Regions from separate parts of the Streptomyces sp. NPDC085931 genome, predicted to be linked through region 1. Evidence: predicted binding sites of a transcription regulator. Region 1 holds the regulator's gene; the other holds the start of a gene.
The links. Region 1 encodes HspR, which represses chaperone genes until heat shock. Its sites were predicted from a motif close to TTGAGNNNNNNNNNCTCAA; they were not measured.

Region 1 (3,411 bases):
CCGAGATCAAGAAGGCGTACCGGAAGCTCGCCCGCGAGTTCCACCCGGACGCCAACAAGGGAAACGTCAAGGCCGAGGAGCGCTTCAAGGAGATCTCCGAGGCCAACGACGTCCTCGGCGACCCCAAGAAGCGCAAGGAGTACGACGAGGCGCGCGCGCTCTTCGGCAACGGCGGCTTCCGCCCGGGGCCCGGCGGCGCGGGCGGCTCCTTCAACTTCGACCTGGGCGACCTCTTCGGGGGCGGCCAGGGGGGTCAGGGCGCCGGCGGCTTCGGCGGCGGACTCGGTGACGTCTTCGGGGGCCTGTTCAACCGCGGCGGCGCCGGCCCGGGCACGCGGACCCAGCCCCGGCGCGGCCAGGACATCGAGTCCGAGGTGACGCTCAGCTTCACCGAGGCCATCGAGGGCGCGACCGTCCCGCTGCGCATGTCCTCGCAGTCGCCCTGCAAGGCCTGTTCGGGCACCGGCGACAAGAACGGCACGCCGCGCGTGTGCCCGACCTGCGTCGGCACCGGGCAGGTCGCCCGGGGCAGCGGCGGCGGCTTCTCCCTCACCGACCCCTGCCCGGACTGCAAGGGCCGCGGCCTGATCGCGGAGACCCCCTGCGACGTCTGCAAGGGCAGCGGCCGGGCCAAGTCCTCGCGGACCATGCAGGTGCGCATCCCGGCGGGCGTCAGCGACGGCCAGCGGATCCGGCTGCGCGGCAAGGGCGCGCCGGGCGAGCGCGGCGGCCCGGCGGGCGACCTGTACGTGGTCGTGCACGTCGACTCCCACCCGGTGTTCGGCCGCAAGGACGACAACCTCACCGTCACCGTCCCGGTCACCTTCACGGAGGCGGCCCTCGGCGGCGAGGTCCGGGTGCCGACGCTGGGCGGCCCGCCCGTCACGCTGAAGCTGCCCCCCGGCACGCCGAACGGCCGTACGATGCGCGCCCGGGGCAAGGGCGCGGTCCGCAAGGACGGCACCCGCGGCGACCTCCTGGTCACCGTCGAGGTGAGTGTCCCGAAGGACGTGACGGGGAAGGCTCGTGACGCACTCGAGGCGTATCGCGAGGCGACCGCGGGTGAGGATCCGCGGGCGGAGCTGTTCCAGGCCGCGAAGGGAGCATGAGTCAGATGGACGGTCGTCGACGCAACCCGTATGAACTGACCGAGGAGACCCCGGTCTACGTCATCTCGGTGGCGGCCCAGCTGTCCGGCCTGCACCCGCAGACCCTGCGCCAGTACGACCGTCTGGGCCTGGTGTCCCCGGACCGCACGGCCGGCCGGGGCCGCCGCTACTCGGCCCGCGACATCGAACTGCTCCGCCAGGTGCAGCAGTTGTCGCAGGACGAGGGCATCAATCTGGCCGGAATCAAGCGCATCATCGAACTGGAGAACCAGGTCGCGGCCCTCCAGTCCCGGGTGGCCGAGCTGGAGGACGCGCTCGACGGCGCGGCGGCGGCGATGCGCCAGCGCGAGGCGGCGGTGCACGCGTCGTACCGCCGGGATCTGGTGCCGTACCAGGAGGTGCAGCAGACCAGCGCGCTGGTGGTGTGGCGGCCGAAGCGGCAGCAGCAGTCCGACTGAGGCGCCGGGGCGCGCAAGCACGGGGAAGGGACCGGGAGTTGACTCCCGGTCCCTTTCGCGCGCCTTGTGGCGCTTTCGACCGGTCTCCCGCCGATGACCCTGTGGTGCAGGGCACTTGAAGATGATTCCGCAGAGTCTTCACAACTACTGCGGAGCGTGGTGTTGCCATCTCGTTAAGTGGTTCCGCTTGACGCTGGGGGGCGCGTCCGCGTTGTCTTTTCAGACACATGGGCCGCAATGCTGTGCCCACGTCCGAATCACACGCGAAGTGAGCTTCCGCATGCGTCGTCGTATCGCCATATCCGTGGCCGCCGCCACGATCTCCGCCACGCTCGCCGGCTGCGGCGTGCTCAACGCGACCGGGAGCAGTGACGACGCGAGCCCGACCAAGGGCGACGACATCACGGTGGGCCTGCTGCTGCCGGAGAAGGCGAACACGCGCTACGAGAACTTCGACTACCCGATCATCAAGCGGAAGGTCGAGTCCCTCACCAACGACAAGGGACGCGTCGAGTACGCCAACGCCGAGGCCGACGCCGGCAAGCAGGCGAGCCAGCTGCAGCAGATGATCGACGACCGGGTCGACGTGATCCTGCTGGACGCGGTCGACTCGCACGCCATCGCCGACGGCGTGAAGAAGGCCAAGGAGGCCGGCATCCCGGTCATCGCCTACGACCGGCTGGCCGAGGGCCCGATCGAGGCGTACATCTCCTTCGACAACGAACTGGTCGGCGAGGTGCAGGGCCGCTCCCTGCTGGAGGCCATCGGTGAGGACGCCTCCCTCACCGACAAGATCGTCATGATGAACGGCTCGTCGACGGACCCCAACGCCAAGCAGTTCAAGGCCGGGGCGATGTCCGAGCTCAACGGCAAGGTGACGATCGCGCAGTCCTTCGACACCAAGGACTGGAAGCCGGAGAACGCCGAGGCCAACATGGCCGAGGCGATCGCGAAGATCGGCAAGGACGACATCGCCGCCGTCTACTCGGCCAACGACGGCATGGCCGGCGGCATCGTCAAGGCCCTGAAGGCCGCGGGCGTCACCGACCTGCCGCCGATCACCGGCCAGGACGCGGAACTCGCCGCCGTGCAGCGGATCCTCGCCGGCGAGCAGTACATGAGCGTCTACAAGTCGTACCCGCAGGAGGCGGAGAACGCCGCCGAGATGGCCGTCGCCAAGGTCCAGGGCCGCGACATCCAGTTCGCCGCCCTCACCCGCGACAAGGTCGACAGCCCCACCCACAAGGGCATCCCCGCCCAGCTCGTGCCGGTGGTCGCGCTGACCAAGAAGAACATCGCGGACACGGTCGTGGCCGACGACATCTACAAGCTGTCGGACATCTGCACGGCCAAGTACAAGGCGGCGTGCGAGGCGGCCGGCCTCAACTAGCCGGTTCCGGCGTCCGGGGCGTGCGGGGCCTCCGGGGCGTGCGGGGCCCGCCCGGACGCCCCGCCAGGGTGACCGCCCTCAGCAGCCACTCGGCGGGCCCGTGCCGGAAGCGCCGCAGCCACACCGTGCTGAGGGCCAGCTGGAGCGCGTACACGGCGAGGGCGAGCAGCAGCACGGCGGCCGCTCCCAGCCGGCCGTACAGGGACAGTCCGTACGCCGTCGCCACGCACATGACGACCAGGGACTGCCCGAGGTAGTTCGTCAGCGCCAGGCGGCCCGCCGGGACGAAGAGCCGCCGCACCCGCTCCCCGCGCGGGGAGGCCGGCACGAGCAGCAGCAGGCACGCGTACGCGGCCGACAGGGCCGGTGCCGTCAGGGTGCCCACGGCGATGCCCAGGAGGTGCCAGCGGTCGTGCAGCGGCCCCTGGGCGGCGGAGGCGAAGAAGACCGCCCC
Region 2 (3,411 bases), on a different contig from region 1:
GTCACCTCGTCCTTGTCGAGCCCGGCCCGCTCCAGCTGGCGCGGGAGCAGGTGGTCCCGGGCGATGACGATCTTCTCGTCCTCGGTGTAGCCGTCCAGGCGGACGATCTCCATCCGGTCGGCCAGGGCCTCCGGGATCGCCTCCAGGACGTTGGCGGTGGCGAGGAAGACGACGTCCGAGAGGTCGAGCTCGACCTCCAGGTAGTGGTCGCGGAAGGTGTGGTTCTGCGCCGGGTCGAGCACTTCGAGCAGGGCGGCGGCCGGGTCGCCCCGGAAGTCCGAGCCGACCTTGTCGATCTCGTCGAGCAGGACGACCGGGTTCATCGAACCGGCCTCCTTGACGGCCCGGACGATCCGGCCGGGCAGGGCACCGACGTAGGTGCGCCGGTGGCCGCGGATCTCGGCCTCGTCGCGGACGCCGCCGAGGGCGACGCGGACGAACTTGCGGCCCATCGCGTGGGCGACGGACTCGCCCAGGGAGGTCTTGCCGACGCCGGGCGGCCCGACCAGCGCGAGCACGGCACCGCCGCGCCGCCCGCCGACCACGCCCAGTCCCCGGTCGTTGCGCCGCTTGCGCACCGCCAGGTACTCGGTGATGCGCTCCTTGACGTCCTCCAGACCGGCGTGCTCGGCGTCCAGGACCGCCTTGGCGCCCTGGATGTCGTAGGCGTCCTCGGTGCGCTCGTTCCACGGCATCTCCAGCACCGTGTCGAGCCAGGTGCGGATCCAGGAGCCCTCGGGCGACTGGTCGGAGGAGCGCTCCAGCTTGTCGACCTCCTTCAGGGCGGCCTCGCGGACCTTCTCGGGCAGGTCGGCGGCCTCCACGCGGGCGCGGTAGTCGTCGGACTCCTCGCCCTCCTGCTCGCCGTTGAGCTCGCGCAGCTCCTTGCGGACGGCTTCGAGCTGACGCCGCAGCAGGAACTCGCGCTGCTGCTTGTCGACGCCCTCCTGGACGTCCTTGGCGATGGTCTCGGCCACGTCCTGCTCGGCGAGGTGGTCGCGCAGCTGCTGCGTGGCGAGCTTGAGCCGGGCCACCGGGTCGGTGGTCTCCAGCAGTTCGACCTTCTGGTCGGTGGTCAGGAACGGCGAGTAGCCGGAGTTGTCGGCCAGCGCCGAGACGTCGTCGATGGCCTGGACCCGGTCGACGACCTGCCAGGCGCCGCGCTTGCGCAGCCAGGCGGTGGCGAGGGCCTTGTACTCCTTGACCAGTTCGGCGACCTGGCCGGGCAGCGGATCCGGCACGGTCTCGTCGACGCTGGTGCCCTCGACCCACAGGGCCGCGCCGGGGCCCGTGGTCCCCGCACCGATCCTCACCCGCCCCCGGCCGCGGATCAGCGCGCCCGGGTCGCCGTCGGCCAGCCGGCCGACCTGCTCGACGGTGCCGAGGACACCGGTGTTCGCGTACGTGCCGTCGATGCGTGGCACCAGGAGTACCCGGGGCTTTCCGGGCGTTGTGCGGGCAGCGGCCTGTGCGGCCTCCACCGCGGCACGGACCTCGGAGTCGCTCAGGTCCAGCGGGACCACCATCCCGGGCAGCACGACTTCGCCGTCGAGCGGCAGCACGGGCAGGGTGAGCGGTGTGGACGTCGAAGCCATGATCTCCCCTTCGGCAGTCAAGTTGAGCTATGCCGACTCAATGCTCGGGGGCGGCCGGTTGTTCCCCGACCCGTGTTCGCTGTCAGCGATCACCGGTGACGCGCTGGGGAAGGGGCCGCATAGGGTCAACCCAGTAATAGGCGATGGCCGAGTTCGTGAATTACAGGAGCGGCGTGGACGAGACCGTGCGGGCATGGGTGGACGGGTGGGTCGTGTCGCGCGGGGCGGCTCCGCCCGTGCCCGAGCCGTGGGGCTGGACGATCGACATGGGGCTGTACGGACACGTCACCCGGCACGTGTTCGGCGCGACGGGCGAGGACCTCGACGAGACGACCGTGCGCAAGGTGGCCGGCGCGGTGACCGGGGCCGGCGTGTGGCTGAAGGCCTTCCGCGATCCGTCGGTGGTCGCGGGCTGGCTGGACGACAGCTGGTGGATCGACCCCGAGCCCGGCTGCCTCATGACGGTCCCGCTGACGGCGGACGGCGCTCCGGACGTGCCCGACGGCTACCGGCTGCGCACGTGGTCACGGGGCGGCGTGCTCCGGCTGATGGTGGCCGCCCCGGACGGCTCCCTGGCGGCGCGCGGCCAGATCACCCCCATGGGCGACACCGCCGTCGCCGACCAGATCGAGACGGCCCCGCACCATCGCCGCAAGGGCCTGGGCAGCCTCGTCATGCGGACGCTGCAGTGCGCCGCCGCCCGGCAGGGAGCACGCACCGGCGTCCTGGCCGGCACACCGGCGGGCCGCGGCCTGTACGAGTCACTGGGCTGGGAGGTGAGGGCGGTCCTGACGAGCGCGCGACACGACGGCCCGGCTTCCACGCAGCGCTGAGCGCCCTGCGAGCACGCAGGGCCATGCGCGAGTTCGCCGCGCACAGCAGCGGCGGCGGGCTCGCGAGAGCCCGCGCGACCGCGTCGACGCCTGTCAGCGCCGGGCGGACGCGCCTCGACGTCGGCCGCCGCCCGACGCACCGACCCTGACGCCCGTCGGCCTCCACACCGGCCCCGGCGTCCGTCCGCCGACCCATGGCCCTGGCGCCCGTCGGCTTTGCACACCGGCCTCGGCGTCCGTCGGCCGACCCGTGGCCCTGACGCCCGTCGGCTTGCACACTGGACTCGGCACCCGTCGGCCCCGACGCCCGTAGGCCTCCACACCGGCCTTGGGCGACCGTCGGCCGACCCGCCGACCGTAGCGTCCGCCGGCCTACACGCGGACCTAGGCGTCTGCCCTCCATCGACGACCGCGCGCGTCAACGCCCGTGGCCCGTGAACCCGTCTCGGCGTTCCTCGGCTCTCTCGCCCGCTCCAAGGCCCATCGGCCGACCCACCAACCCTGACGCCCGTCGGCCTCCACACCGGGCCTCGGCGTCCGTCCGCCGACCCGCGGCCCTGGCGCCCTGGCGCCCGTCGGCCTCCACACCGGCCCCCGGGCGCCCGTGGGCCGACCCGCGGCCCGGACGCCCGCCGATCTCCACACCGGCCTCGGCGTCCGTGGGCCGACCCATGGCCTGACGCCCGTCGTTCTCCCCACCGGCACCGGCACCGGCGTCCGTGGGGCCGACCCGCCGACCGTGGCGTCCGCCCGCCTCCACCCCGGCCTAGGTGTCCGCCCCCCCCAACGACCGCGCACGCCTCGACGCCCGTGGCCCGTGAACCCGTCTCGGCGTCCCTCGGCTCCCTCACCCGCTCCAACGCCCATCGGCCGGCGCGCCGGCGCTGACGCCCGTCGACCTCCACACCAGCCCCGGCGTCCGTGGGCCGACCCGCCAACCCTGACGCCCGCCGGCCTTAGGCGTCCGCCCCCCTCAACGACCG

Region 2: a site for HspR is predicted at 1,618-1,636, ahead of lon (endopeptidase La). Genes of this name have one in related genera too.

What each region holds. Positions count from the first base shown of each region.
Region 1 is NZ_JBITSK010000004.1:205,117-208,527, reverse strand. It holds gene dnaJ (molecular chaperone DnaJ) at 1-1,109, shown strand, start outside; gene ACIGAN_RS09670 (heat shock protein transcriptional repressor HspR) at 1,115-1,567, shown strand; gene ACIGAN_RS09665 (sugar ABC transporter substrate-binding protein) at 1,848-2,957, shown strand; gene ACIGAN_RS09660 (DUF418 domain-containing protein) at 2,950-3,411, opposite strand, start outside.
Region 2 is NZ_JBITSK010000005.1:159,058-162,468, reverse strand. It holds gene lon (endopeptidase La) at 1-1,595, opposite strand, end outside; gene ACIGAN_RS11925 (GNAT family N-acetyltransferase) at 1,769-2,428, shown strand.